DNA from 2 places in the Nocardioides sp. NBC_00850 genome. Region 1 is predicted to be linked to the other one. Evidence: riboswitches for the same ligand, from Rfam matches in the RefSeq annotation. Region 1 holds a riboswitch; the other holds the start of a gene.
What was found. A riboswitch is a leader RNA that binds a small molecule or an ion and turns the genes downstream of it on or off. The one in region 1 is predicted to bind thiamine pyrophosphate.

Region 1 (15,190 bases):
GTCGAGGGCGGCCAGCAGGTCTCGTACGACCTCGGCCGGCTCCTCCGCACGCATCACCGCGCCCATCACGGCCACCCCGTGGGCCCCGGCCGCCACCGCCGCGGCGGCGTTGTCCGGGGTGATCCCGCCCAGGGCGTACGTCGGGAGCGGCAGGTCAGCGAACGCCCCCGGCCCGAGCGGCGGCCCATAGCCGGGCTTGGACTCGGTCAACGCGTAGGGGCTCAGCATCGCGTAGTCGAACCCCTCCTCGGCGGCTCGGGCGACCTCGGTGGGGCTGTGGCAGCTGCGGCCGCTGGGGTAACACGGTGTTACAACGGGTAGCAGCGTGCTGCAGCCCGCTGCTACCCGAGCGGACACCGTGTTACCCCCGGTGGCGGCGAGCTGCACCCCCGCCGCTCCGGGCAGCGGGCCGTGGGCGGCGATGACCACCAGGCCCAGCTCGGTCGCTGCCGAGGCCAGCCTCGCGCGCTGCTCGGCGGGCTCGTCGAGCTCGCGGAGCACCACATGGGTCAGGCCTGCCTCCGCACACTCGGCCAGGGTCGGGAGCAGGCCGCGGCCGAGGCGGAGCTGGGAGCGGTCGGTGAGGACGAGCAGTCGCGGCAATTCGCTCATGCGATCCGGCCCTCCATCGGAGACGACGCCCTGGCGACCGCTTGGCGTGGGATCCGGCCCGCGGCGCGGGCGGTGTGCCCGGCCTCGACGGCCAGGCGCAGCGCGCGAGCCATCCCGACCGGGTCGTCGGCGCGGGTCACTGCGGTGGCCGCGAGGACCGCGGAGCAGCCGAGCTCCATCGCCAAGGCCGCGTCCGAGGCCGTCCCGACCCCAGCGTCAAGCACGACGGGCACGGACACAGCGGCGACGACAGCCTCGATCGCGTACGGGTTCAGCAGCCCCAGCCCCGACCCGATCGGCGAGCCGAGCGGCATCACCGCCGCGCAGCCGGCGTCCTCGAGCCGGCGGGCCAGGACGGGGTCGTCGGTGGCGTACGGAAGGACCGTGAAGCCCTTGCGCACCAGCTGCTCGGCAGCCTCGACGAGCTCGACGGCGTCGGGCATCAGCGAGGTCTCGTCGCCGATCACCTCCAGCTTGACCCAGTCGGTCTCCAGCGCCTCGCGGGCGAGCTCGGCGGTCAGCACCGCCTCGCGTGCCGAGAGGCAGCCCGCGGTGTTGGGCAGGATCGGCACCTTCGCCGCGCGCAGCGTCTCGAGCAGCCCGCCGGAAGCCGTCGAGGACGTACGCCGCATCGAGACCGTCACCAGACCGGGCTCGGCCGCGTCGATGACGTCGGGGAGCAGGGCCAGGTTGGGCAGGCCACCCGTGCCGAGGAAGAGGCGTGAGGACAGCTCAAGCCCGGCGATCTTCAGGATGTTGCTCATCCGCCCTGCACCGCCGTCACGATCTCGACGACGTGACCGTCCTGGAGCTGCCATCGCGCCCAGTCGTCGCGCGGCACGATCTCCTCGTCGACGGCGACGGCGATGCCGCTCGGCCGCCGGTCGCCGGTCCTGGCCTCGAGCAGGTCCGCGACGGTGCCGCTGACCTCCGTCGGCTCGCTGTTCACGGTGATCTTCATCCGTCCTCCTTCATCAGGAACCGACGCGGATCGACCGCGGGCTCCACTGACCCTGTCTCGATGTGATCGGCCACCAGCTGCGCGATGAGCGGCGCCAGCAGGACCCCGTTGCGATAGGCACCCGCGGCGAGCACGACGCCCGGCTCGTGGGTCGGGCCGACCAGGGGGAGGTTGTCGGCGGTCCCCGGGCGGTCCCGCGAGGTCACCTCCACCACGCTCGCGCGGTCGAGCGCCGGCACCACCCGGCGGGCGGAGTCGAGCAGCCGCCACACGCCCTCGACGGTCGGCAGCAGCGGACCGTCGCGCTCCTCGGTGGTGGCCCCGATGACCACCTCATCGCCGTCGATCCGCGGCACCACGTAGATCTGCTCGCCGTGCGCCCAAGCCCGTACCGTCCGCTCCACCGGTTCCTGCGTCCGCACCCGCACGACGTCCCCGCGCACCGGGCGGATGAGGGAGGAGTACGGATCGGGGAGCTGGGCGCCGGTCGCGATGACGGTGACCGTGTTGGTCTCGACACCGGCTCGCTGGCGCTCGCCGGGTCTGAACGAAGTGGCCCCGACCCGCGTGGACAACCGATCGAGCAGGGCCGCGACGACCGCACGCGGGTCGACCGAGTGGTCCTCGGCGAGGAAGGCCCCACCGGCGACCCGGCCGAGCCCGGGTTCACGGGCGAGCAGCTCGCGCCGTACGAGTCTCTCGTAGGAGACCCCGGCGAGATCGAGCACCGAGAGCTGCCGCTCGACCTGCTGGACGTCCCCGGCATCGACACCGACCAGCAGGGTCCCGCGGGTGTGCACGGGCACCCCGAGCTTGGCGGCGAGGTCGGGCCAGAGCGCGAGGGAGGACAGGCAGAGCCGGGTCAGTTCCTCCTCGCCGTGCCAGGCCTCACCGGCCGGGCTGAGCATGCCGGCTGCGGCGTACGACGCCCCCGAGCCCGGCGCCGGATCGACCACGGTGACCTGGTGCCCGCGACGGATCAGCTCGTCGGCCACGGACAGCCCGACGATCCCGGCACCGAGGATCCGCGCGCGCATCAGCCGGCCGCTTCCACGAGCTCCTTCGCGGCGTGAAGTGGGTCGGGTTGTCGCCAGAGTCCGCCGATCACGGCGACCCCGTGGGCGCCTGCGGCGCGTACGGCACCGGCGGAAGCGGTCGAGATCCCGCCGATCGCGATCAGCGGGAGGACACCGGCAGCGTCGGAGACCGCGGAGACCCCCAGCGGATCGGGAAGCCCGGCCTTGGAGGTGGTGGCGAAGACCGGCCCGAAGCCGGCGTAGTCCGCGCCCTCGGCAGCGGCCGCCTCGACCGCGGCACGGTCCCGGCATGTCGCGCCGATCACCAGCCCCGGCGCGACCGCGTCGGCGATCCGCCGGGCCTCGGCGAGCGGAAGGTCGGAGGCCCCGAGGTGGACGCCGTGCGCACCGGACGCGAGCGCCACGTCGAGCCGGTCGTCGACGACCACACAGGCCTCGTACGCCCCCACCCGCTCGATCACCGCCGCCGTCAGCGCGAGCAGCTCCCGGGTGGTCGCGGACTTGTCGCGGACCTGGAATCCGGCGACACCGGCCTCGGCGAAGGCGGGCAGCAGGGCGAGGTCATCGCTCGATGAGACGAGGCAGAAAATACGTGGAAGAAGCACAACCAATCACTTCCTTCGCCGGCATGATCCGGATCAGGTGTAACGGTCGGAGCGGCCTTAGCTCCCTCTCAGCCCGCTGCCGCGGACTCCCGTGTGGACGTCTCCGACCATAGCGCGCACCACCGAGAACCCCCCAGCCCTAGGCCCATCCAGCGGGATACCTCTGGTAGGTCGAGATCCGCGGCGCCGTCGCCCCGTCGCCCCTGACCCCCGCGACGAGCCGATCGTGTCGATCGACGATCGCGGCGCGCGAAGGTCTGGCGCCGCGATGTGACGTGCCCTACAGTCTTCCCTGAGCGATTGATTCTGCCGATACAAGCGTTGATTCGATCATAAACGATCACTCAGGCCGTGTCGGCCCGACCTCGACTTCGGAGCGAAGACATGCAGACGACGTCCATCACCACGCCCGACACCAAGCTCGCTACCGGGTTCTCCCGGCGCAGCGTCCTGGGCTCCGCCGCCGCAGTGGGCGGGGCCGCCCTGGGCATCGGCGCCCTCACCGCCGGCGCCACCCCGGCGCGGGCCGCCGGCCAGCGCACCATGGTCAACCAGGCCTTCGAGGCGCACGAGATCGTCCGCATCGGGCTGATCGGCCTCGGCAACCGCGGCTTCGGCATGGCCCGTGGCTGGGCCGACATCCCCGGCGCGCAGGTGGTCGCGGTGTGCGACATCCGCGCCGACCGCGCCACGCGGGTGGCCGACGACCTCGTCGCGCGCGGCAAGACCCGCCCCAAGGAGTACGGCGGCAAGCGTGGCTCCTTCAAGCAGATGCTCGACCGCGAGGAGCTCGACCTCATCTACATCGCCACCCCCTGGGAGTTCCACTACGACCAGGCGCGGACCTCGATGCTGGCCGGCGCGCACGTCGCCGTCGAGCTGCCGATCGCCACGCAGCTCAACGAGCTGTGGGACCTCGTCAACACCTCCGAGATGACCCGGAAGCACCTGCTGCTCGCCGAGAACTGCAGCTACGGCCGCAACGAGCTGGCGATGCTCAAGATGGCGCACGAGGGGGTCTTCGGCGACATCACCCACGGCGCCGGCGGCTACCTGCACGATCTGCGAGCCCTGCTGTTCAACGACGGCTACTACACCGACGACTGGCGGCGCCTGTGGCACACCCGCAGCACCGCCAGCTTCTACCCGATGCACGGCCTGGCGCCGATCGCTGCCGCGATGGACGTCAACCGCGGCGACCGAGCCGTCACGCTGGCCGCCACCGCGACCGCGCCGCGGGGCCTGGCCGACTACCGCGAGCGCTTCGTCCCCCGCGACCACCGGTCGTGGAAGGAGGAGTACATCAACGGCGACCGCATCAGCTGCGAGATCACCACTTCCGGGGGTCGCACCATCAGCGCCGAGCACAACGTGAGCCAGCCCCGGCCCTACAGCCGCATCAACAGCATCGAGGGCAGCCGCGGCCTGTTCGAGGACTACGTTGGCGGCGACTCGACCGGCGCCCGTGTCTACGCCGAGCCGCTGCACAGCGGCGACACCTGGCGCGGCTTCAAGGAGCTGCGCCAAGAGTTCGACCACTGGCTCTGGAAGGAGCTCGAGGACGACGCCTCCGGGAGCGGTCACGGCGGCATGGACTACATCCTGCAGTGGCGTCTCATCCAGACGATGCGCGCCGGGCTGGTCCCCGACATCGACGTCTACGACTCGGCCATGTGGTGCTCACCGGTCCCGCTGAGCGTCGAGTCGCTGGCCAAGAACGGCAAGCCGGTGGAGATCCCCGACTTCACCCGGGGCAATTGGCGCAAGCCGAGGGTCGGCCTCGACTCGCGCCAGACCGAGATGCCCCCCGTCCCCTGATCCCTACCGACCTCACCTTCCGAAAGGCACCTACCATGGTCGCTCCGTCGTTCATCGCCCGCGCGGCTCTCGCGCTCACGATCGCCCTCGGCGGTCTTCTGGTGGCCCCCGCCGCCACCACAGCGGCACCGGCACCGGCAGCGGCTGCGGCGACCACGCAGACGGTCGGCGTCACCATCGGAGCGGTCGACCTCGACGGGCCGGCCATCGTCGAGGTGCCGGTCACAGTCCGCAACCAATCGACGGCGGCGCTGCGCAAGCTCACGGTCTCGCTCCGGGGACCGGTGGGCTGGCAGGTCGCCCCGGCTTCGCGGTCGGTCTCGGGAGCCGTGAAGCCGGGCGCCAGCGCCACCGTCACCTTCTCGGTGCGGGTGCCCGCGCGGCGTCCGGGCTTCCAACTGCGCACCTTCACCGCCACGGCCGCCTACCGCGGCGGTGACGGCGCGGGTGCCGCGGTCGGCACGCGGGTGGAGCGCTCCGGCGAGCCGATGGCCAATCTGGCGGCGGCCTTCAACAACACCGGGGTCACCGACGAGAGCGCCACCACCGCCGGGAACTTCGACGGTGCCGGCAACAGCTTCTCGGCCCAGAAGCTGGCCGACGTGGGCCTGGGCCGGGGGGCCGAGGTCGAGGCGCTGGGCGCCACCCTGACGATGCCCGACGTCGCGCCTGGCACGGCCGACAACGTCGCCAGCGGCGGCCAAGCCGTGAAGGTGAGCGGCAGCGGCGACGCGCTGGTCCTGCTCGGCTCGGGCAGCAGCTTCGGTGCCACGGGCACGGTCACCGTCTTCTACACCGACGGCACGTCGTCGACGGACGAGACCGGTCTGCCCAACTGGTCGTTCCAGGAGGCCGACGCGCACGGCGCGACGTTGGTCGCCTCGAGCGTCGGTCGCAACCGACCCGACGGGTACGGCGACGCGGCCTACCAGTACCGGGTCTTCGCCAACTCGGTGCCGCTGACCGCCGGCAAGACCGTCGACTTCGTGGTCCTGCCCGCCAACAGTGCCCTGCATGTGTTCGCGATGGGCCTCGCCGGCTGACCCGCTCGGGTAGGTTGCCGAAGTCAGGAGAGCACCCGAGCGAGTTCGAGGATCACATGTCCAGGCACACCCGGCTCGTGGCGGTGCTCACCGATGCCTGAGCGCGTCCTGCGCGTGGGGCTGGTGGGCTCCGGGCCCTGGGCCCGGCTGACCGTGGCGCCGGCGCTCGCCGCCGCACCGGAGGTGCGGTTGACCCACGGCTGGTCGCGCAACGACGCCGACCTCGCCGACCTGGCCCGCCGACACGGCTTCGAGCCGGCGAGCACGTACCTCGACCTGCTGGACCGGGTCGACGTCGTCGCGTTCTGCGTGCCGCCCGACGTCCAGGCCGGGCTGACGCCGGCGGCGTTGGACGCCGGCAAGGCGCTGCTGCTCGAGAAGCCGGTGGCCCGTCGGGTCGAGCAGGCCGAGCGGCTGCACGGACATCCCGAGCCGGTGCTCGTCCACTACTCCCGGCTGCTCGACAGCACCGTCGCCCCGTGGTTGGGCGCCGCGGCCGAACGCACGTGGTCATCAGCGAGAGCGGTGCTCACGAACACGGCCACGGTCGGCGACGACCCCTTCGGCCGATCTGCGTGGCGGCGCGAGACCGACGGCGCCCTGTGGGATCTCGGACCCCACGTGCTCGCCGCCCTGCAGGTCGCGCTCGGTGACGTGACGACCGTCTCGGCCCGCCGTACCGACGAGGGCATCGTGCTCGAGACCACCCATGCGCGAGGGGCGAGCGCGCGGTCGCTGGTGTCGGTCTCGGCGTCCAGGAAGCAGGACGTCCTCGAGCTGGTCGGCGCCGACGACTGCGTGCACCGCCTGCCCCGGGGCCCACGGCAGGGCGGGGTCCAGACCTACCGTGCGCTCGTCTCCGGCCTGGTGCCGCCGTCCGGCCCGTCCCGCGGCCCGTGCGCCGCGGCGGTGATGGATCCCGCCTTCAGTACCTCCGTGGTGGCGACGCTGGTCGCGGCATCGGCGGCCCTGCGAGCCGGGCCCGCCGCCTGACGGCCGGCTCCCAGCCCCCGCCCGCCCCGCGCGTAACAGCCACGACTCCACGCCGCTCTCGAGCAGGCTGGCGCCAACATCCTCTGCCCTCGATGTCGGCCCCGGAGCCGACGCCGGGACCGAGGCCGGGACCGAGGCCGGGGGCGGCGTACGATTCTCTTCCGTGGCTGACGTTGAGTTCCGATACTCCGACCTCCTCCCGACCGGCAAGGACGACACTCCTTACCGCTTGATCACGAGCGAGGGGGTGGAAGAGATCGAGGTCGACGGGCGCAAGTTCCTCAAGGTCGACCCCGAGGCGATCCGCCGGCTGACCGCCGAGGCGATGAAGGACATCAACCAGTACCTCCGCCCGGCCCACCTCCAGCAGCTCCGCAAGATCATCGACGACCCCGAGGCCTCCGGCAACGACCGCTTCGTCGCGCTCGACCTGCTGAAGAACGTCAACATCTCCGCGGGCGGGATCCTGCCGATGTGCCAGGACACCGGCACCGCGATCGTGATGGGCAAGAAGTCCGAGGGTGTGCTGACCGGCGCCGACGACGCAGAGACCGTCAGCCGCGGGGTCTTCGACGCCTACACCAAGCTCAACCTGCGCTACTCCCAGCTGGCGCCGCTGACCACGTACGAGGAGAAGAACACCGGCTCCAACCTGCCCGCGCAGGTCGAGATCTACTCGACCACCGAGGGCGAGAATGGTCCGGAGTACAAGTTCCTCTTCATGGCCAAGGGCGGCGGCTCGGCCAACAAGTCGTTCCTGTTCCAGGAGACCAAGGCGATCCTCAACCCCGACCGGATCCTGACCTTCCTCGACGAGAAGATCCGCTCGCTCGGCACGGCCGCCTGCCCGCCGTACCACCTCGCCGTCGTCATCGGCGGGACCTCCGCGGAGTTCGCGCTCAAGACGGCCAAGTACGCCTCGGCCCACTACCTCGACAACCTCCCGACCGAGGGCTCGATGAGCGCCCACGGCTTCCGCGACACGGAGCTGGAGGAGAAGGTCTTCGAGCTCACCCAGTCCTTCGGGATCGGGGCCCAGTTCGGCGGCAAGTACTTCTGCCATGACGTACGCGTCGTCCGGCTCCCCCGCCACGGCGCCTCGTGCCCGGTGGCGATCGCGGTCTCCTGCTCCGCCGACCGCCAGGCGCTGGGCAAGATCACCCGCGACGGAGTGTTCCTCGAGCAGCTCGAGACCGACCCGGCGCAGTACATGCCCGACGCCGGCATGGCCGAGGAGATCTCGGCCGGCGAGGTCGTGGACATCGACCTGAACCAGCCGATGTCGGAGATCCTGGCGACGCTGTCGCAGCACCCGGTCAAGACCCGCCTCTCCCTGTCCGGCCCGATGGTCGTGGCCCGAGACATCGCGCACGCCAAGATCAAGGAGCGCCTCGACGCCGGCGAGGAGATGCCGGACTACCTGAAGAACCACCCGGTCTACTACGCCGGGCCCGCCAAGACGCCCGAGGGGATGGCCTCAGGCTCCTTCGGCCCGACCACCGCCGGCCGGATGGACTCCTACGTCGAGCAGTTCCAGGCCGCGGGCGGCTCGATGGTCATGCTCGCCAAGGGCAACCGCTCCAAGGTCGTGGCCGAGGCGTGTGGGACCTACGGCGGCTTCTACCTCGGCTCCATCGGCGGCCCCGCCGCGCGGCTGGCGCAGGACTGCATCAAGTCGGTCGAGGTGCTCGAGTACCCCGAGCTCGGCATGGAGGCGGTCTGGAAGATCGAGGTCGAGAACTTCCCGGCCTTCATCGTCGTCGACGGCGAGGGCAACGACTTCTTCACCGACCCGAGCGGAACGACCACCGTCCCCCTCACCGGGATCAGGGTGCGGTCGAAAGAACGCTGAGCGAACGCCCGCCGGCGCTGAGCCTCGGCGATGCCGGACGACCGGATAGGTTGATGGGCGCCGATCCCCGACGACGAGGAGACCCCCATGCAGTGCCCCATCGACGGTGCCACCCTGGTGATGAGCGAGCGCCAAGGCATCGAGATCGACTACTGCCCGCAGTGCCGTGGCGTATGGCTGGACCGCGGCGAGATCGACAAGATCGTCGAACGGTCCGTCGGCGCCCCGCAGCCCGGCGGCTACCAGCAGCCGCGCCAGGAGCAGCGCCAGGAGAAGCGCGACGAGCGACGCTATGACAAGCGGGAGTACGAGCGGCGCGACTATGACGACGACCGCCGCCAGGACAACCGACGCGGCCACCACCGCGAGTCCTGGCTGGGTGACCTCTTCGGCTGATCCTGCTGGAGGCCGCGAACGCGCCTGACGGTCCCTGCGACACACCGACATGCGGTGTGTCGCAGGGGTTTCCCGCAGGCCCTATGGCCGCCGCTCCCGTCGGATCGGGGGTTCCGCGAGCTCAGCGAGTTCGGCGCGCACCAGCCCAGGAACCGCTAGACGTCGTTGTCGCGCCGGTTCCCGGGCGGCGCCTCGCCCGGTCCGGACCCCTGCGTATCCGGGCTGCCGGACTCGGAGTCGGGATAGCCCGCCGTCGAGTCCGCGGGCGCGATCGGCGTGCCGCCCTCGTCCTCGTCGAGGCGCTGGGTCTCGGAGACCTGCCCGGACTCGTCGGTGTATTCGGGGTCGTCGGGCCCCTCTGCTGGTAGCGGTTGTTGGCTCATGTCCGGTGCGGTACCCGTTACCGGGAGAACCACTCCCGCCGGAGCAGCCCGAAGACCCACGAGTCCGAGACGTCGCCGTTCACCACGCAGTCCTCGCGCAGCGTCCCCTCCAGCGTGAAGCCGAGCTTCTCCAGCACCCGGGCGGAGGCGGCGTTGCGGGTGTCGGCCTCGGCCTGGACCCGGTTCAGGTCCAGCGTGTCGAACGCCCATTCCAAGAGCGCGCCCGCGGCCTCTGTCGCGATGCCCTGACCCCACCCTGCCCGAGCGAGGCAGTAGCCCAGCGAGGCGCTGCGGAACTCGGGGTTCCAGGAGTTCAGGGTGCACCAGCCGACAAAGGTGAAGTCGCGCTCGATGACGAGCCGCGCCCCGCTCCCCTCCTCGGCCATCGCATGGCTCCGGGCGATGAACTGCTCGGCACGCGCCCGCTCGGTCCAGGGCGGCGAGTCCCAGTAGCGCAGGACGTACGCGTCGCTGTGGAGGGCGAACAGCGGCTCGGCATCGGCGTCGGCGAACGGCCGTAGCCGCAGCCGCTCGGTCTTCAGTGTCGGAGTGATCAGCGGCACCCGGCCATCCTGTCAGCGACCGGGTGCCCTCAGGAAACGGGTTTCTGCGACCTTCGCAGCGTCACCCGATGATGCGATCCGCCCGGGCCGACTCCTCGTGGGCCGCCTCGACCGCCTTGGCGGCCTCGTGCTCGGCCTGTTCGATGGCGTCGCGAGGCGAGGGGACCGGCGGCGTACGTCGGGCGTCGTCGCCGTTGTCCGAGACCTTCGCCGACCGCATAGAGGAGGCGTTGTCGGCGAAGGCGCCAGTGACCGTACGCATCGCCTCGGTGAGCTCGCCTGGGATGACCCAGAACGAGTTGCCGTGCGAGGCGAGCGAGGGCAGCATCTCGAGATACTTGTAGGCCAGGACCTTGGCGTCGGCGTCGTTGGCGTGGACCGCCTGGAAGACCCGCTCGAGCGCCGTGGCCTCACCCTCGGCCTCGAGAATCCGGGCCTGCTGGTTGCCCTCCGCCTCCAGGATGGACTTCTGCCGGGTGCCCTCGGCCTCGAGGATCAGCGAGGCCCGCTTACCCTCCGCGTGCAGGATGGCGGCACGCTTGTCACGCTCGGCGCGCATCTGCTTCTCCATCGCCTCCTTGATCGAGGCCGGCGGGTCGATCGCCTTGATCTCGACCCGGTTGACCCGGATCCCCCACTTCCCGGTGGCGTCGTCGAGCACCTCACGCAGCCGCGCGTTGATCGTCTCGCGCGAGGTCAGGGTGCTCTCCAGGTCCATCGAGCCGATCAGATTTCGCAGCGTGGTGACGGTGAGCTGGTCGATCGCCTGCAGGTAGTTGGCGACCTCGTAGGCGGCCGACCGCGGGTCGGTGATCTGGTAGTAGAGCACCGTGTCGATGTTGACCACCAGGTTGTCCTCGGTGATCACGGGCCGGGGGTTGGAGGAGTAGACCGTCTCGCGTACGTCCAGCTTGGTGTTGACCCGGTCCACCAGTGGGATCACGAAGTTGAGCCCTGGCTGCAGCGTGATCCGGTAGCGCCCGAAGCGCTCGATGTTGTAGCGCCGGGCCTGTGGCACGATCCGCACCGTCGAGGCGACCGCCCCCACCACCAGCGCGACCATGACCAGAACGATCAGCAGAAGTTCCATCTCGTACGCCCTCCTCTAAGGGGACAGCGACAGCGGGTCCCGCGGATGCACGAGCGCCGTCGCGCCTTCGATCTCGAGCACGTCGACCCGGCATCCGACAGGGATGACCAGGTCCTCGTCATAGGGGCGGGCGGTCCATTCCTCGCCCGCGAGCCGGACCAGACCGTGCGCGTAGCTCACCTCCGCGAGGACGACCGCCTGACGGCCGACGAGCGCGTCAGTGCCGTCACGCGAGGGCGGCGGCATGGCCAGGTGCCGACGCGCCACCGGCCGCACCAGCAGCACGCTGCCACCGCCCGCGAGGACGAAGACGAGCAGCTGCACCAGCACCGGCGCGCCGAGGGCCGCGCTGCCCGCGGCAAGCAGCGCCCCGCCGGCGACGAAAGCGAACGCCAGCGTCATCGTGAACGCCTCGGCCACTCCGAGGAGCACCGCGACGAGGATCCAGAAGAACGACCACATAAGCCCACCAGACTCGGTTTCCGACCAGCGTACTCCCGGTGTGGTGGTGATCACATGGGATCAGTGGGAGTTGTTTCGCCCATTCATCAGCGGCAGGCCGGCCCATAGCGAGACGAACAGGACCAGGACGGCGATGGCGGCGACGACCCCGGCCCCGAAGGAGAGGACGACGTCGAAGACGAGCAGCACGACCAGCGCCGAGGTGACCGCGAATCCTGCCAGTCCGGCCCGTGCACAGCCGTGCGAGGCCTTGACCAGCCACGGCCGCTGGCGGCGGCGGAACAGGATCCGGTGGAAGGAGACCGGAGCGATGATGAGGGACGTGGTGATGACCGAGCCGACCAGCACCACGAGGTAAATCGTCTGCTGATGGTCGGCCAGGTCCGGGAAGCGGGGCGAGAACGGGACCGTCAGCAGGAAACCGGTCAGAATCTGCACGCCGGTCTGCAGCACCCTCAGCTCCTGGAGGAGCTCGTTCCAGTTACGGGTGATCCGCTCCTCCGGGCCCTCGTCCGGACCACCACCCTCGATCGCATCGCGGTGAAAGCTGCTCGCGGCCATCAGAACACCGGCCGTCCCCCAGTCACCCCGAGAACGGTGCCGGAGACGTAGGACGCCTCGGCCGGAGAGGCCAGGAACACGAACGCGGGCGCGACCTCGGCCGGCTGACCGGCGCGCCCCAGCGGCGTGTTGGCCCCGAACTTCTGCACCTTCTCCGGCGCCTGCGTCGCCGGCTGCAGCGGGGTCCAGATCGGCCCCGGCGCCACCGCGTTCACCCGGACCCCGTCGGGTCCGAGCTCTGCGGCCAGGTTGACGGTGAAGTTGTTGATGGCCGCCTTGGTCGCGGCGTAGTCGAGCAGGCTGGTCGAGGGCTCGTACGCCTGGATCGAGGCGTTGTTGATGACGCAGCCGTTGCTCTTCCGCAGGTGCGGGACGGCTGCCCGGGTCAGCCAGAGCAGGGCGTACAGGTTGGTCTTGAACGTCCGGTCGATCCGCTCGTCGTCCATGTCCGTCAAGCCCTTGTCGCGGGCGAACTGGTAGCCGGCGTTGTTGACCAGGATGTCGAGGCCGCCGAGCTCCTGCACGGTGCGTTCGACGACCTCGTCGCACGCCTCGCGCTCGCGCAGGTCGATCGGGATCGCCAGTGGCGTACGTCCGGCCTCCTCGACCAGCTTCGAGGTCGCCTGCGCGTCCGGCTCCTCCTCCGGCAGGTAGGTGAAGGCCACGTCGGCCCCCTCACGGGCGTACGCGATGGCGACCGCGCGGCCGATGCCGGAGTCGGCACCGGTGATGAGCGCGACCTTGCCGTCGAGGCGGCCGTGGCCCTGGTAGCTGGACTCGCCGTGGTCGGGCAGCGGGTCCATCTCACCGGTGAGCCCGGGAGGCTCCTGCTGCTGGGCTGGGAACTGGGTGTTGTCATCGCTCATGACCTGTCCGGTACCCATATCGGACACAATGGAACCGTGAGCGAATCGGTGATCGTCGACGGCGGCCTGGCCCTACGGCATCGAGCGGACGGCCACCTGGAGCTGCGGGCCAACGGGATCTTCGTGATGGACACCCGGGAGACCTCGACCGAGAAGGCACTGGCCACACACGCCCTCGAGCTGCACCCGGCGCCGAAGCACGTGCTCATCGGCGGCCTCGGGCTCGGGTTCACCCTCGAGGCCGTGCTGACCGACCCACGGGTCGAGGCGGTCACGGTCGTCGAGATCGAGCCGCGCCTGGTCGAGTGGATGCGGACCGGCCGGATCCCCCACGGCCCCGACCTGCTGAAGGACGAGCGCGTCCACATCGAGGTGGCCGACGTGGCCGTGGTCCTGCGGGAGAGCCGGGCCGAGGCGTACGACGTCGTGCTGCTGGACGTCGACAACGGCCCCGGCTACCTGGTCCACGACGCCAACGGGGCGCTCTACGAGGCGCCCGCGCTGGCGGATGCGCGGCGAGCGACGGCCCCGGGTGGCACCGTGGTGGTGTGGTCGGCAGCGAAGGCTCCGGCGCTGCTGGAGGTGATGGCGCAGGTCTTCGACGACGCCGAGGCGCTCTCCTACCCGGTCGACCTGCAGGGGCACTCCGAGACGTACTGGCTCTATGTGGGCCGGCTCTCTGCCGGCGGGGTCTCGCGCGGGAATGGCACCAACTAGTCAAAGGTTGAATCAGACATGGACGACATGAGCTTTCGCATCGAGCACGACTCCATGGGAGAGGTCCGGGTCCCGAAGGACGCGCTGTGGCGCGCCCAGACCCAGCGGGCCGTGGAGAACTTCCCCATCTCGGGCACGCCCATCGAGCCGGCGCTGATCCATGCGATCGGTCATGTGAAGGCAGCCGCAGCGAAGGCCAACTTCGACCTCGGCGTCCTGCCCGGCGACAAGGCCGAGGCGATCATCGCCGCCGCGGGCGAGGTCTCCGAGGGACGCCACGACGACGCGTTCCCGATCGACGTCTTCCAGACCGGGTCCGGCACCTCCTCCAACATGAACGCCAACGAGGTGATCGCGTCGCTGGCGGCTCTGGCCGGTTCCCCAGAAAATGGGCAGAGCGTACATCCCAACGACCACGTCAACGCCTCCCAGTCCTCCAACGACACCTTCCCGACCGCGATCCACGTCGCGGCCGCCGTCGCCGTCACCGAGCAGCTGCTGCCCGCGATCGACGTGCTGGCCGGCTCGCTCGAGGCGAAGGCCCAGGAGTTCTCCGGCCTGGTGAAGTCGGGGCGTACGCATCTGATGGACGCCACGCCGGTCACCCTGGGACAGGAGTTCGGAGGGTACGCAGCCACCGTCCGCTACGCGGCCGAGCGGCTCGAGTCGGTGCTGCCGAGGGTGCGCGAGCTGGCGCTGGGCGGCACTGCGGTCGGGACCGGCATCAACACGCCCGCCGGTTTCCCGCAGGCCGTGATCGCCGACCTCTCCAACCGCACCGGCCAGCCGTTCACCGAGGCCCGCAACCACTTCGAGGCCCAGGGCACCCGCGACTCGCTGGTCGAGCTCTCCGGCGTCCTGAAGACGCTCGCGGTCGGCCTGATCAAGATCAACAACGACCTGCGCTGGATGTCGTCCGGCCCCACCACCGGCCTGGCCGAGATCCACCTGCCCGACCTCCAGCCGGGCTCCTCGATCATGCCCGGCAAGGTCAACCCGGTCGTGCCTGAGGCGACCTTGATGGTGGCCTTCCAGGTGATCGGCAACGACGCCGCGGTGACCGCCGCCGGCGCCTCGGGCGCCTTCGAGCTCAACGTCGCGATGCCGGTGATGGCCCGCAACATCCTGGAGTCGATCCGCCTGCTCTCCACCTCGATGACCGTCCTGGCCGAGCGCACCGTCGACGGGATCGTCCCCGTCCCCGAGCGTCTTCGCGCCTACGCCGAGTCCT
Region 2 (15,190 bases), 1.7 Mb from region 1:
CACAGGCAGGAACTCGGCTGGAGCCAGGACAGGTTGGCTGCCGAGGCATGTCGTGCGGCCGGAGTCACCGTCGGCACATTGGGTCGTCAGGAGATCTATCGCTGGGAAAAGGGCAAGCGCACGCCGCGTGAGTGGCTCTCGTTCATCGCCAAGGCTCTCGGCACAACCCAGGACGTGCTGACGTCACCGGAGCCGGACATAGCGTACGGACCCTCCCTCGGCGGCATATGGCACAGTCACTACGCCTACGAGAGCACCGCGCGGGGCACCATCTCGCGCCACCACCATGTAGTCATTCTCCAAAGCGGCAACCGGCTGTCGGCTGAGAGCCTTCCGAACTCCAACGATTCGCCGGTGTCATTGGCGCTGACCATGCGAGGCCCTATCGGAACAGGCACGTGGACCGAGCAGACAGCCGTCGACGGCTACTACCAAGGAGCGGTGTATCACGGGGCGATCCAGGTGATCGTGGATCCCACTGGACGCAGCATGGCAGGCCGGTGGGTCGGGTTCGACAAGGAGTTCCGCGTGGACTCCGGGCCTTGGAACCTCGACCTGGTCGACACCGCCACTGATGCCGCGACACGTCAGCGATACGACATCAGCCCAACGGGGTCAAGGGTCGATTGACGGACACGGCGCACGTCGTACGCTGCCGAAGCGGCCACCGTGTGCGGCGCAGTCGGATAGCGTGCAACGGTCCGGGAACGCCCTGCGTTGAAGGAGTCGGCGATGGCATCGAGCGAAGGCGTACGCAGCTTTGAAGGGATCTGGCTTTCGCGGTATGTGATTCACCGCTCTGGCCACTCCATGGACGAGGTCTACGAACACTCGATCGTAGTTCGCGAGCAGGGTGATCACCTGTTCGCCACCAGTCTCCCGCACCCGTCGGGCTCGACCGTGAGCCTGGATCTCGCAATTGAGCCGCCGACGGCCACCGGTACTTGGCGCGAGGCTACTGCCTCGGACGGCCCCTACGAAGGGGCCACCTACCATGGCGCGCTTCAGTTGATCATCGCCCCAGACGGGCTCAGCATGAACGGCCTATGGATCGGCTTCGGGCGTCGCCTGGACATGAATACGGGCGAATGGACACTGACCCTGCAAAGTAGGTCGACACACACGGATGCTCGGTAGGTCGTGCGATCGAGATACGTCAGTTGCATACTCCGCGAGACCGCGAACCGAAGCGACGGGTTCAACGGCAGATGCTCCTCGCCTCGGATCACCCCGACCGATCCGAACCCGAAGTAGGCCCCCACTGCGGCAGTCGCCCTGATGTGATTCGAATACGCCCCACCAAACGTCAGCAGATTCTCGAACCCCAACTCCCGGGCAGTCGCAATGTTGTACTTCAACTTGCGCCACTTGTTCCCAGGAACCTCCGGATGAATCAGATCATCCCGTTTCAGCAGGACCCGCACGCCCGCCGCCGCGCATCGGTCATCGTCGATCTCGACAACCGGCGACGGCAACTGAAGCTCCGTAACCAGCCCATCCTCCACCCGGCCAGCATGACAGGTCAGCACGCGACAACCTCTCCGTGCGCGAACGAAAATTCGTTCGCCCGGCAATCAGTTCCAACTGCTGAGCACGTCGTGGCGTGCCATGCCGATGGCGTACGTGCCATCGCTGGTCATGACTGGGTCACCTAGTGGCGGCTGAGCTTCGAGTCACCGCAGAACGTGTTCGCGGGCTGCCGGATCGGGCCGCCGCTCGATCTGCTTCCAGGTCGGGTCGATCACGGGGAACATCGTGACCACGAAGTACGCGATCCCGCAGGCCACCAGCGCGGTGGTGAGGCCGAACGCCGAGACCAGGCTGCCGCCGAGCAGCCCGCCGAGCGGCATCAGCCCCCAGGCGAAGGCCGATATCAGCGACATCACCCGGCCGAGCACGTGGGCCGGGATCCGCTCGAACTGGATCGCTCCGAGGATCGGGTTGATGAACCCGCTGCTGGTCCCGCCGATCGCGAACACCACGAACACCACCCACAGCGGCGCCCCGAAGGCGATCACCAGGAACCGTGGGATGCCGGTGATGAGGAAGCAGGCCAGGTACGTCGGGTAGCGGCGCATCCGGTCGCCGAGCGCCGCGGCCACGGCCGACCCCACCGCGGAGAAGCCGGAGAAGGTGGCGAACAGCAGGCCGATCGTCTCGGGGCCGGCGTGCTGCTGGCCCCATACCGGCATCAGCACGCTGCTCCAGGCCAGGTCGATCAGGTTGGTCAGCGCGACCATGAACGCGATCCCGAGGAGCACCCGGTCGCGGCGGAGGAAGTGCCAGCCCTCGGCGAGCTGAGCCCGGTAGGGGGTGGGCCGTGCGGGGAGCTCCGCGGCGGGCTCCTCGGGCTCCGGGCCTCGGGCCCTCGTCAGCCCGGCGGTCGTCACGGCGAGCACCAGAGCGCCGAGGGCGAACGAGGCGGCGTCGATGATGATCGCGTCGGTCGCGCCGACCAGGCCGATCAGCAGCCCCGCCGCGGCGGCGCCGAGCATCGAGGCGGTGCGCTCGACGAACGAGTGGAGCCCGGTGGCCCGCTCCGTCGGCACACCGGCCGCTTCGACCAGCTGCGGGATCATCGACGACTTCGCGGAGTCACCGGGGCCGCGCAGCGCGCCGGCAAGGGCGACGAGCGCGAGCAGGATCGGGAAGTGCAGCAGGCCGGCTACGTACAGCAGTGGGATGAGGCCGACCACGACGGCCGAGCCGAGGTCGCAGGCGATCGCGACGCGGCGTGGGCCGATCCGGTCGATGATCGGGCCGCCGAAGATCTTGCTGAGCACCAGCGGTGTCATCTCGAAGAGCGCGATCAGGCCGGCCTTGGCGGGACTGCCGGTCGTCTCGAGCACGAACCAGGGCAGCGCCAGCATCGAGATGCGGGTGCCGACCAGCGAGATGGTCTCGGCGGCGAGCCAGCCGTAGAGGGGGAGCTTCATGGCCTATCTCTCCTGGTCTGTTCCGACGTGACCCGGCAGCGGGAAGACGTGGAACTGGAACATCACTGCCTCGCCGTCGGGCTCCTCCTCGAGGTCGTCGATGATCTTGTTGACCTGCTCCTCCACCCGGGATGCCTGGCTCGGGGTGAGGCGTACGACCCGGTCGTTGAGGCCGAAGGCCTCGCGCCACTCCTGGGGGAGGAGCGCCCGCTCCTCGATCGCCTCCTGGAGGCGCTGGGCGTAGATGGTGACGACCGTCTGCAGGTAGGCGTCGAGGGTCTCGCGGCCCTCGGGGGTGTCCGGTACGTCGCTGTCGCCGGTCACGGTCGCCTGGTGGGCGGCCCTCCACCAGCGCTCCCGGGCGTTGCCGCGGGTCTCGTCGTCCTCGATGAACCCGTGCTGCGCGAGCTGCCGGAGGTGGTAGGACGTCGCGCCGGAGTTGATGCCGAGCCGGGCGGCCAACGTGGTCGCCGTCGCCGGGCCGTCGACACGGAGGATCCCGAGCATGCGTACGCGCACGGGGTGGGTGAGGGCCTTGAGCTGGTCGACTCCGGGGACGATCTCGCGTGCTGCCATGGGACCACGGTAGACCGCAAAGAGATCTTTGCAAATAGATTTATGCGGTTCGGCTGAAAATCGAGTAACCAGGTGAACAAAGCCTGGATAGCGCGGTTACCCTGTCCGGGTGACGACAGACGCCGCGCCGCCCACGCCGACCTCCACCCCGACGGTGGCGATCATCGGAGGAGGAGCAAGCGGCACGTTGACCGCGATCAACCTGCTCCGCCGCGGTGCTTCGGTGACGTTGTTCGAGTCGCGCGGAGAGGCGGGCTACGGAGTGGCCTACTCGACCACCGACGGCCGCCATCTCCTCAACGTCCGGGCCAACAACATGTCGGGCTTCCCCGACGACCGTGACGACCTGCTCGACTGGGCGGCCGAGGCCGGCATCGAGCTCGGCCCGATCGACTTCCTGCCCCGGCGCGACTACGCGCGCTACCTGCGCGACCGGCTCGCGCACGCGGCCGCGGCTGGTGCCGGAACGCTGGAGACGGTCGGCGAGACGGTCATCGATGTCGAGCCGGTCGGTGCTGGCTTCCGGGTGCTGACCGGCGACGACGAAGGGCATGTCGCGGACGCCGTCGTCCTCGCCTACGGCAACCCGCCGCCCCAGCCCCTGGCCGGCCTCCCCGAGGCGCCGTGGAACCTATCGGACCCCTGGGACGTCGCCCGGATCAGCGCGCTGCCCGTCGATGCGACCGTGCTCGTTGTCGGCACCGGCCTGACCGCCGTCGACACGACCGTCACGCTCCTCGACGACTCCCCGGAGCGCAGGGTGATCATGGTGAGCCGTCACGGCCTGGTCCCCAACCCCCATGTCGATGACCAGTTCACCTCCTGGGTGACCCCGATCCCCGACGGCCCGCTGACCGCCGACGGCATCGCCGGCCTCGTACGCGACCAGATCGAGCACGCGGCCGGCCTCGGCGTCGACTGGCGTGCCGTCATCGACGGCCTCCGTGGCCCGACCCAGTCGATCTGGCGCCGCCTGCCCGAGCCGGAGCGCCGTCGCTTCCGCGAGGTCTACGCCCGCGAGTGGGAGGTACGCCGCCACCGCATGGCTCCACGCATCGCCGCCCTCCTCGACGCCTACCGGGCCGAGGGACGCCTGGAGATCTTCGGCGGCGGAGTGCTCGGCTGCCGGGTGGACGCTGCCGACCAGCCGGTCGTCTCCCTGGCCGACGGCGACCGCGAGGTCACCGCGGTGATCAACTGCACCGGCCCCTCACCCGACATCGCCCGCACCGACAACCCGCTCCTGCTCGCGCTCCAGAAGCGCGGCCTGATCGCCCCCGACCCCCTCCGCCTCGGCATCGACGTCACCGAGGACGGCCACGTCATCGGAGCAGACGGCAGCGTCGTACCCAATCTTCTGACCGTCGGCCCGCCCTGCAAGGGCGCGCTCTACGAGGCCACCGCCATCCCCGAGATCCGGGGCCAAGCGGCAGCAGTCGCAGCCCACCTCACCGCCGAATAGGCAGTTCTGGCGGCCGAGAAATCAGTTGTGGGCGACGAAACTGTCGTCTCGTCGCCCACAACTGCAGATTCGGCTGGCGCTCAGCCCAGGTGGAGCTGGCGGTCGGTGCGCGCGAAGGTCTCGGCGGCGAGCTCGGGGTCGGCGCTGAGCTCGGCACCGGTGGCCGGGATCATCGTCTTGAGCTGGGGCTGCCAGCCGTCCCAGCGGTCGGGGAAGCAGCGGCGCAGGACGTTGAGCATGATCGCCGGTGCGGTCGAGGCACCGGGGGAGGCGCCGAGCAGGCCGGCGATGGTGCCGTCCTCGGCGGTGATGACCTCGGTGCCGAACTGGAGTACGCCGTCGGGGCGGATGACCTGCACCCGCTGGCCGGCGATGACCCGGTCCCAGTCCTTGCGGTCGGCGGCGGGGAAGAAGTCGAGAAGGTCGTCGAACTTCTTGCGCGGCGAGCGCAGCAGCTCCTTGACCAGGTAGACGGTGAGATCCATGTTGGTCAGCCCGGCCCGCAGCATCGGCACCAGGTTGTGGGGCCGCACCGAGAGGAACAGGTCGGTGAGCGAGCCGGTCTTGAGGAAGCGCGGGCTCCAGCCGGCGTACGGCCCGAACATCAGGTGCGTCTTGCCCTCGACATAACGCGTGTCGAGGTGGGGCACCGACATCGGCGGAGCGCCGACGGCGGCCTTGCCGTAGGCCTTGGCGCGGTGCTCGGTGACGAGCTCCGGCTTGGACGTACGCAGGAACTCACCCGAGACGGGGAAGCCGCCGAAGCCGCGGATCTCCCGGATGGCGGCCTTCTGCAGCAGCGGCAGCGCGTAGCCGCCGGCGCCGACGAAGACGAAGCGGGAACGCAGGTGGTACTTCCCGGTCTCGTTGCGGCCGTAGATGTGCCAGAAGCCGTCCATGGTCTGGTGCAGGTCGGTGACCTCGGAGCCCGTCTCCAGGTCGGCGCCCTTGTCCACCAGGGTGCGGGTCAGGATCGAGGTGAGCGAACCGAAGTCGACGTCGGTGCCGGCGTTGGTCCAGGTGGCCGCGATCGGCTCGTCGGCGAGCGACTTGGCCGAGCGGCCCTCGAGCAGCAGCGGCGCCCAGCCCTTGATGATCTCGGGGTCCTCGCTGAACTCCATCCCGCTGAAGAGCGGGTGGACCGAGAGTGCCTCGTAGCGCTTGCGCAGGTAGTCGACGTTCTCGGCGCCCCACACGAAGGACATGTGCGGCACGGTGTGGATGAACTTGTCCGGGTCCGGGATGCGGCCGTTCTCGACCAGGAAGGACCACAGCTGACGGGAGAGCTGGAACTGCTCGTTGACGTTGATCGCCTTGGAGATGTCGACCGAGCCGTCGGCGTTCTGCGGGCTGTAGTTGAGCTCGCACAGCGCGGAGTGACCGGTGCCGGCGTTGTTCCACGGGCCGGAGGACTCGGCGGCGGGTGAGTCGAGCCGCTCGATCAGCTTGATGGACCAGCTGGGCTCGAGCTCCTGGAGGAGCACGCCCAGGGTGGCGCTCATGATGCCGCCGCCGATCAGCACTACGTCAAGAGGTTCGTCCACAGGTCTTTTGTCTCGCTTTTGGGGCCGCAATGGTTAATCGGGGTCCTTAGATCGGTCTAACTTGTGGGCAACTTCACTGCCCGGACCCGATCGTGTTTCAGTCTGTCATTGTGGCTCACCGCACATGCCGGGGACAGATCAGGGTGGAGTTACGCTCGGCCGGTGCCCCGCCTCTCTGACTCTCATCGCGCCTGGATCGACGAAGCCGTACGCCGCGTCGAGGCCGACGCGCAGCGCTCGGCCGACACCCATCTGCACGTCGTTCCGCTCCCCGTCCGCGGCGGTACGAGCGGCGGTGTCGACCTCTATCTGAAGGACGAGTCGGTTCATCCCACCGGCTCGTTGAAGCACCGTCTGGCCCGGTCGCTGTTCCTCTACGCGGTCTGCAACGGCTGGCTCCACGAGGGCTCGACGGTCGTCGAGGCCTCCTCCGGATCCACCGCGGTCTCGGAGGCCTACTTCGCCGGCCTCCTCGGGCTGCCGTTCGTCGCGGTCATGCCGCGTTCGACCTCGGAGGAGAAGGTGCGCCTGATCGAGTGGCACGGCGGTCGCTGCCACTTCGTCGACCGCGCACCCGACATGTACGCAGAGGCCGAGCGCCTCGCCCGCGAGTGCGGCGGCCACTACATGGACCAGTTCACCTACGCCGAGCGGGCGACCGACTGGCGCGGCAACAACAACATCGCCGAATCGATCTTCGACCAGATGTCGCAGGAGCGACACCCGGTGCCGACCTGGATCGTCGTCTCGGCCGGCACCGGCGGCACCTCGGCGACGATCGGCCGCTACCTCCACTACCGCCGCCACCCCACCAGGCTGATGGTCGCCGACCCGGAGAACTCCGCCTTCTACGGCGGCTGGGAGACGGACACCTCCGACTACGCCACCGGGATGCCGTCGCGTATCGAGGGGATCGGCCGGCCGCGGGTCGAGCCGTCCTTCGTCGGCGGGGTCGTCGACGACATGGTCCAGGTCCCCGACGCGGCGTCGATCGCGACGATGCGCTGGCTCTCGGCCCGGATGGGCCGCTCGGTCGGCCCCTCGACGGGCACCAACGTGTGGGCATCGCTGGGTGTCGTACGCGAGATGTCCGAGGCCGGCACCGAGGGCAGCGTCGTCTCGCTGCTGTGCGACTCCGGGGAGCGCTACCGCTCGTCCTACTACGACGACGGCTGGGTGAGCGAGAAGGGCATCGACCTGGCTCCGTACGCCTCGGCCCTCGCCGACTACGAGCGCACCGGCGTCCTCGTCGACCCGTCCTGACGCGCCCAGATCCGCAGTCCCAGCGTGATCAGCGCCCACACCCCGGCGACGATCAGGATCTCGTTGAGGACGTAGACCGGCCACGGCCCGAGCAGGTCGAGCATCGAGCCCGACTCCGGCTTGTAGCGCAGGTAGCCGTAGTTGGCGTCGAGGACGAGGTTGAGGACGTACGCCACGGCGGCCCACGCCGCCGTGGTCGCGACCGTCCAGCCGTAGTCGCGCCACCGGGGTAGCAGCTTGAGCCCGAAGACCAGGTAGACCGCGGCGGTCACGATCATCAGATGCTGGCCCCAGAAGGTGAAGTAGCTGACGTCCGGGAAGTCCATCACGTCCGGGGTGAAGACGCCCTGCGTGGTCAGCGTGAGACCCCAGAAGCAGGTCAGCGCGGTCGGGTAGGGATGGTGGGTCCACAGCGCGACCGCCGCCGCGACCCACGCCAGGTCGCACAGGTGCATCGGCAGATCGATGAAGAGATCGAAGTCGGTGACCCACTCGTGGGCCTGCAGCGGGATCGTCGTCAGCGGGATCGCGAGCGCGAATCCTCGTGAGAATCTCGACGGCTTCGTGTCGGCCCGCTGCTGTCTGCCCAGCCAGACGACAGCCACTATCCCTGCCGTGAGCAGGGACAACGGCACCAGGTGGGACAGACCGTAAGCCTGCATGACGGAAGTCTGACCGGAATCTCGAAAAAATTCTTCCCAACTCGCGTCATGGGTCCGCGGGTGGCCCGTTTCATCGGCGAGAAGGTCGCCCACCGGTGGGGGGTGGACGAACTTCCAGGTGGCGGTCCCTCTGAATGCGCACTGCGGGGGTGGTGTGCAATCAGAGGGACGCCTCGCTTTTAGGTGCTCTCAGCGGGCCGTGCCGGTCACCGCAGTCGCGTAGAGGTCCTCGTCGTGATGGATCTCCGCGACGAGCCCCTGCTCTCGCATCAGGCTCGCGGTGATCGGTGCCTGCTCCTGGCCGGCCTCGATCACGAGTACGCCGCCGGGGGCCAGGTGCTTCGGCGCCTGCTCGATCACCCGGCGCTGGACGTCGAGCCCGTCCGCGCCGCCGTCGAGAGCGACGTGGTGCTCGTGGTCGCGCGCCTCGGGCGGCATGTTCCGGATCTGGTCGCTCGGCACATAGGGAGCGTTGGCCACGATCACGTCGAGCTCGAGGTCGTGGGGGAGCGGGTCGTACAGGTCGCCGAGGAGCACCCGCCGGGTCCGGTGATCGAGCTTGTCGAGATTCCACCGAGCGCACTCGGCCGCCGCCGGGTCGATGTCGGTGGCCCAGACCTCCGCCTCTGGAAGACGTGCCGCGATGGCGGCACCCAGCGCTCCGGTCCCGCAGCCGAGATCGAGCACCTTCCGGGCCGTGCCTCGCTCGGCCGTCCGGCAGGCGAGCTCGACCATCAGCGCCGAGCGCTGCCGGGGCACGAACACGCCTGGCGCGACCCGGATCCGGAGCCCGCAGAACTCGGCCCAGCCCAGGATGAGCTCCAGCGGCTCGCCGGCCACGCGGCGTACGACCATCTCCTCCCGCTCCGGGGCGGAGACCGGGGCGGACTCGAGCAGGGCCGCCTCGTCCTCGGCGAAGACACAGCCGGCGGCGCGGAGCCGGGCGACGAGCCCCGGATCGGGAGATGTGGAGGTCATTGGAGAAGATTGGCACGTGGACGCCGTGACCCTGATCGGATTTATCGTGGCCGGATATGCCGCGTTCGTGACGATCGCGGCCGTGCTCGGCGTGGTGCTGAAGGCGCCCCGGCCGAAGTGGCTCGACCAGGTCGCGTGGATGCTGGAGATCCTGGCGGTCGTGCTGGCTATCGGGGCGCTGGCGGCCTGGTCGGGCGGACGCAAGCCGGAGTCGCTGTCGACCTTCCTGGGCTACCTCGGCGCGCTGGTGTGCCTGATGCCGCTGGCGCTGCAGACGATGCGTACGGACCGCTCGACCTGGTCCTCGGGCGTGATCGCGGCGGCGGCCCTGGCGACAGGTGTCGTGGCCGTACGCGTCATGATGGTCCGGTGACCGTGACCTCGCCCAGCAAGACTCGTTCCGGTCCGCACCTGGTGCTGCTGACCGTCTACGCGATCTTCGTGCTCGCCGCGGGCGCACGGTCGCTGGTGCAGGTCTTCACCGACTTCGACGAGGCCCCGATCGCCTACTCGCTCTCGGTCGTCGCCGCGGCGACGTACGTCGCGGGCTGGTTCGCGATCCGCCGGGCGGCCGCCGGGTCGGCGGGCTTCGCGAAGATCATGCTGTGGATCGAGCTGGCCGGCGTGATCGTCGTCGGTGTCCTGTCCCTGGCCGTGCCGTCATGGTTCCCGGATGACTCGGTATGGTCGAAGTTCGGGAGCGGATATGGATTCGTTCCTGCCCTGTTGCCGATCCTGGGTCTGCTCTGGCTCTGGCAGCGCCCGATTTTGGGTCAACCCGAAGGAGACCGATGAGTCAGTCGACAGCCACCGCCATCTCGCCTGACTCGGGGGAGCACTGGTCCGCTCCGGGAGCGTGGACGGTCGCCGAGGGCGTACACCGGATCCCGCTGCCGCTGCCGATGGACGGGCTCAAGGCGGTCAACATCTACGTTCTCGAGGGCGACGACGGGCTCTCGCTGGTCGATGGTGGCTGGGCGATCACCGAGGGACGTACGGCGCTCGAGTCCGGCCTGAAGAAGCTCGGTTTCGAGTTCGGCGACATCCGCCGGTTCCTGGTCACCCACGTACATCGCGACCACTACACGCTCGCCTCGGTGCTCGGTCAGGAGTTCGGTGCCGACGTGCTGCTCGGCGCCGGTGACCGGCCCACCCTCGAGCTCACCAACGGCGACCTCGACGGCTGGGTCTCGACCGACCGGCTGCTCGCCCACGCCGGTGCGCACGAGCTGGCCGAGCTCTGGGCTGCCAACCCGCCGCCCGCACCCGAGCTGTCCCACTGGCGGATGCCCGACCGGTGGCTCGAGGGAGACGTACGCCTCGACGTTGCCGGCCGCGACCTCGATGCCGTGCACACCCCCGGACACACCCAGGGCCACTACGTCTATGCCGATCTGGCCGGCTCGGTCCTGTTCGCCGGCGACCACGTGCTGCCCACGATCACGCCGTCGATCGGCTTCGAGCCGGTGCCGGTCATCGACCCGCTAGGCGACTTCATGGCGTCGCTGACCAAGGTCAGGACCCTGCCCGACCTGCGCCTTCTCCCCGCTCACGGCCCGGTCGCCCCGTCCTCGCACGCCCGCGTCGACGAGCTCCTGGCCCATCACGAGTCGCGGCTCGCCCAGTCGCTCGCGTCGCTGAAGGCCGGTCGGCGCTCCGCGCTCGAGGTCGCCAACGACCTCGGCTGGACCCGCCACGAGCGCGCCTTCGCCGAGCTGGACTACTTCAACGCCGGCCTCGCGGTCATGGAGACCAAGGCCCACCTCGAGCTGTTGGCCGCCCGCGGTCAGGCCACCCGCGAGGAGACCGAGACCAGCGTCCTGTTCGCCCCCGTCAGCGAGTGAGCCGCATGGGGGTGTGCGGGATGCCGTCCTCGAGGAACTCCTCGCCGTCCTTCACGAACCCGAACTTGGCGTACCAGCCGGCCAGCGGCGTCTGAGCGTCGAGGACGACGTCGCGGTCGGTGACGGCCTCGACGGCGGCCGTCATGATCGCGTCGGCCAGGCCCTTGCCGCGGTGCGTGGGGGCGAGGACGACGCGGCCGATCCGCCACACGTCGCCGTCGTCGAGGATGCGGGCGGTGCCGGCGAGCTGGTCGCCGTCGCTCAGCACCACGTGACGCGTCCCGGGCTCGAGGTCGCGGCCGTCCAGATCGAGGTAGGGGCAGTCCTGCTCGACGATGAAGACGTCCTGGCGCAGCCGCCACAGGGCGTACGCGGTCTTCGGGGAAAGGTCGTCGAAGGACGAGATGGCGACGTCGGTCATGGGTGGATTCTCGCAACCAGTAGTGTTGGCGGGAACAGACAGGGGAGGCCGGAAGGCCTGAGAGTGCGGCGAACAGCGCCGCAGACCCTCCGAACCTGCTCCGGTTGATACCGGCGAAGGGAGTCAGAAATGCGCATGCGTACGCCTGCCATCGCTGCCACTGCTATCTCGGCGCTCCTCCTGTCCGCGTGCGGGGGCAATTCCGCCGAGCCGAACGCCGAGCCGTCGAGCGGTTCCGACGACAAGTCGGTCGTGCTGCTGACCCACGACAGCTTCACGCTGCCGAAGGAGGTGCTGGCCGAGTTCACCGAGAAGACGGGCTACACCGCCGAGATCCGGCACGCGGGCGACGGTGGCGAGCTGACCACGAAGATCGCCATGGACACCGGCAACCCCGACGGTGACGCGGTCTTCGGCGTCGACAACACCTTCGCCAGCCGCGCGATCGACCAGGGCGCGCTGGAGGCCTACACGCCGGAGACGGTCCCGGCCGGCGTCGACGAGTTCAACCTCCCGGGCGACGAGAAGCACTTCCTCACCCCGGTCGACAACGGCAGCGTGTGCGTCAACATCGACACCGAGTGGTTCGCGGCCAAGAAGCTGGCGCCGCCGGAGTCGCTCGACGACCTGGCCGAGCCTGCGTACAAGGATCTCTTCGTGACCCCCGGCGCGGCCACGTCGACGCCGGGGATGGCGTTCCTGCTGGCGACCGTCGCCGAGTACGGCGAGGACGGCTGGGCCGACTACTGGGGCAAGCTGATGGACAACGGCACCAAGGTCGTCGACGGCTGGGACCAGGCCTACTACTCCGACTTCACCCAGGGCGGCGGCAAGGGGACGCGACCGATCGTCGTGTCGTACGACTCCTCGCCGGCCTTCACCGTCAAGGACGGCAAGACGACGACCAAGGCGCTGCTGGACACCTGCTTCCGACAGGTCGAGTACGCCGGCGTGCTCGAGGGCGCCGACCACCCCGAGGGCGCCAAGGCGCTGATCGACTTCATGCTCTCCGACAGCGTGCAGGGGGCGCTGCCGGAGAGCATGTACGTGTTCCCCGTCTCCTCCGGCGTCGAGCTGCCCGCCGACTGGGCGAAGTTCGCGCAGCAGCCGACCTCGCCGCTCTCGGTGGAGCCGGAGGAGATCGACGAGAACCGGGAAGCGTGGCTGGCGACCTGGAGTGACACGATCGCGCAGTGAGCTCCACCCGTCGTGCTGTGACCCGGCGAATCGGGACCCTGGTCGCGCTCGCCGCCCTCCCGGTGGCCGTGCTGGCGGTCTTCTTCGTCCTGCCGGTCATCGGGATGGTGCAGCGCGGCCTGTTCTTCGAGGGATCCTTCGATCCGTCGGTCGTGACCAGGATCCTGGGGCGCCCGGAGATCCAGCGGGCGCTCTGGTTCACGCTGTGGTCCTCTGGGCTGGCGACGGTGCTGAGCGTCGCGCTCGGGCTGCCGGCCGCGTTCGCGCTCCATCGGCTGAGCTTTCCGATGCAGCGGGTCATCCGGGCGGGACTGCTGGTGCCGTTCGTGCTCCCCACCGTCGTCGTCGGGGTCGCCTTCCGCGAGCTCATCGGCGAGGCCGGGCTGCTGGCAGGGTTGGGGCTCGACGGGACGCCGACCGCGATCATCCTCGGGCTGGTGTTCTTCAACGCCTCGGTGGTGATCCGCGCGGTCGGCGCGGCCTGGGAGTCGCTCGACCCGCGTCCCGGGGAGGCCGCTGCCGCGCTGGGCGCCTCGCCGGCGCGGGTCCTCCTGACGATCACGCTGCCGGCGCTGCGTCCCGCGATCGTCTCCGCGGCGTCGGTGGTCTTCCTCTTCTGCGCGACCGCGTTCGGGATCGTGCTCACCCTCGGCGGGGTGCGCTACAACAGCATCGAGACCGAGATCTACAAGCTGACCTTCACCCTGTTCGACCTTCCCGGTGCCGCGGTGCTGTCGGTGCTCCAGCTGGTGGTCGTCATCGGGCTGCTGGTCGTGGCCGGCCGGCTGCGCTCGGTGCCGGATCCCGCGCAGTCCCGGGTCGTCGTACGCCGCCGGCGGGTCTCGCTGCGAGACATCCCGGCCCTGTTGTCGACGTCGGTGCTGGTCCTGCTGGTCGCCGGGCCGCTGCTCGCCCTGCTGCTCGGATCGCTGCGAGACGATGACCGGTGGAGTCTCGGGAACTACACGGCCCTGCAGACTCCCGGATTCGACCCGCCGCTTCCGGTTCCGGCCACGACCGCGCTGATGACCTCGTTGGCGGTCGCGGTGCAGGCCACGTTGGTCGCGCTGACCCTCGGTCTGCTGGTGGCGTTCGCGGTGACGCGCCGGTCCCGTTCGGTGACCGAGCGGCGGGTACGTTCCGTCCTGGACGGGCTGTTCATGGTGCCGCTCGGGGTCAGCGCCGTCACCCTGGGGCTCGGGCTCTACCTGACCCTCGGGTCGGCGCCCCTCGACTTCCGCGACGAGCCGTGGCTGGTGCCGCTGGCGCAGGCTCTGGTGGCGTTGCCCCTGGTCGTACGCACCCTGGTGCCCGTCCTGGGATCGGTCGACGACCGTCTCCGTCAGGCCGCCGCCGGGCTCGGGGCCGGGCCGTTGCGCGCGGTCATGACCGTGGACGTACCTGCCATCTGGAAGCCCCTCCTCGCGTCCTCCGGGTTCGCCTTCGCGGCGTCGCTGGGGGAGTTCGGCGCGACGTCCTTCCTCGTCCGCGAGGAGCGCCCCACCCTCCCCGTCGTCATCCTGCGGTTGCTGTCCCGCCCGGGGTCCGACAACTACGGCATGGCCCTCGCCGCCGCCTGTGTCCTCGCCGCCGCCACCGCCGTCGTGATGCTCCTCGTCGAGCGTCTCCGCGTACCTTCGATCGGAGCACTGTGAACCAGGATCGAGGTTGCGATGCTGTCGCTGAGTGAGGTGTCGGTGGCGTACGACGGGAAGGCGGCCGTCTCGGACGTCAGCCTGGAGCTGGCGGACGGCGAGGTGCTCGCGCTGCTCGGGCCGTCGGGGTCGGGGAAGTCGACGCTGCTGCGGGCCGTGGCCGGGCTGGAGCCGGCGACGGGCGAGATCAGCTGGGACGGGCGGGAGCTGCGCGGGGTGCCGACGCACAAGCGTGGCTTCGCGCTGATGTTCCAGGACGGGCAGCTGTTCTCGCACCTCAGCGTCGCGAACAACGTCGCGTACGCGATGCGGTTGCGCCGGATCCCGGCCGCCGACCGTACGAGGAAGGTCGCCGACCTGCTGGAGCTCGTCGGCCTGGGCGGCTACCAGGACCGCCTCCCGGGCACGCTGAGCGGTGGCGAGCGGCAGCGGGTCGCACTGGCGCGGGCGCTCGCGGTCGAGCCGAGGCTGCTGCTCCTCGACGAGCCGCTCTCCGCGCTCGACGCCGGGCTGCGGGAAAGGCTCGCGGGCGACCTGCGACGGATCCTGCACGAGGCGGGCACCACCGCACTGATGGTCACCCACGACCAGGAGGAGGCCTTCGCGGTCGCCGACCGGATCGCGCTCCTGCGCGACGGTCACCTGGTGCAGG

Region 2: another riboswitch for thiamine pyrophosphate. It lies ahead of OH802_RS05925 (thiamine ABC transporter substrate binding subunit); the one in region 1 lies ahead of OH802_RS27215 (thiamine phosphate synthase).

The regions. Positions count from the first base shown of each region.
Region 1 is NZ_CP108845.1:5,594,959-5,610,148, forward strand. It holds gene OH802_RS27195 (thiamine phosphate synthase) at 1-612, opposite strand, end outside; gene OH802_RS27200 (thiazole synthase) at 609-1,376, opposite strand; gene thiS (sulfur carrier protein ThiS) at 1,373-1,573, opposite strand; gene thiO (glycine oxidase ThiO) at 1,570-2,610, opposite strand; gene OH802_RS27215 (thiamine phosphate synthase) at 2,610-3,215, opposite strand; TPP riboswitch at 3,209-3,318, opposite strand; gene OH802_RS27220 (Gfo/Idh/MocA family protein) at 3,600-5,033, shown strand; gene OH802_RS27225 (NEW3 domain-containing protein) at 5,069-6,076, shown strand; gene OH802_RS27230 (Gfo/Idh/MocA family protein) at 6,170-7,069, shown strand; gene OH802_RS27235 (fumarate hydratase) at 7,233-8,921, shown strand; gene OH802_RS27240 (zf-TFIIB domain-containing protein) at 9,009-9,317, shown strand; gene OH802_RS27245 (hypothetical protein) at 9,473-9,700, opposite strand; gene OH802_RS27250 (GNAT family N-acetyltransferase) at 9,718-10,263, opposite strand; gene OH802_RS27255 (SPFH domain-containing protein) at 10,325-11,353, opposite strand; gene OH802_RS27260 (NfeD family protein) at 11,369-11,815, opposite strand; gene OH802_RS27265 (DUF6328 family protein) at 11,876-12,376, opposite strand; gene OH802_RS27270 (glucose 1-dehydrogenase) at 12,376-13,242, opposite strand; gene OH802_RS27275 (spermidine synthase) at 13,279-13,959, shown strand; gene OH802_RS27280 (class II fumarate hydratase) at 13,978-15,190, shown strand, end outside.
Region 2 is NZ_CP108845.1:1,190,508-1,205,697, forward strand. It holds gene OH802_RS05855 (helix-turn-helix transcriptional regulator) at 1-630, shown strand, start outside; gene OH802_RS05860 (hypothetical protein) at 733-1,137, shown strand; gene OH802_RS05865 (hypothetical protein) at 1,389-1,655, shown strand; gene OH802_RS05870 (MFS transporter) at 1,674-2,936, opposite strand; gene OH802_RS05875 (ArsR/SmtB family transcription factor) at 2,940-3,512, opposite strand; gene OH802_RS05880 (FAD/NAD(P)-binding protein) at 3,622-4,974, shown strand; gene mqo (malate dehydrogenase (quinone)) at 5,055-6,518, opposite strand; gene OH802_RS05890 (PLP-dependent cysteine synthase family protein) at 6,681-7,781, shown strand; gene OH802_RS05895 (TIGR02206 family membrane protein) at 7,745-8,443, opposite strand; gene OH802_RS05900 (putative protein N(5)-glutamine methyltransferase) at 8,633-9,421, opposite strand; gene OH802_RS05905 (hypothetical protein) at 9,438-9,794, shown strand; gene OH802_RS05910 (hypothetical protein) at 9,791-10,216, shown strand; gene OH802_RS05915 (MBL fold metallo-hydrolase) at 10,213-11,265, shown strand; gene OH802_RS05920 (GNAT family N-acetyltransferase) at 11,255-11,686, opposite strand; TPP riboswitch at 11,717-11,825, shown strand; gene OH802_RS05925 (thiamine ABC transporter substrate binding subunit) at 11,822-12,883, shown strand; gene OH802_RS05930 (ABC transporter permease) at 12,880-14,538, shown strand; gene OH802_RS05935 (ABC transporter ATP-binding protein) at 14,557-15,190, shown strand, end outside.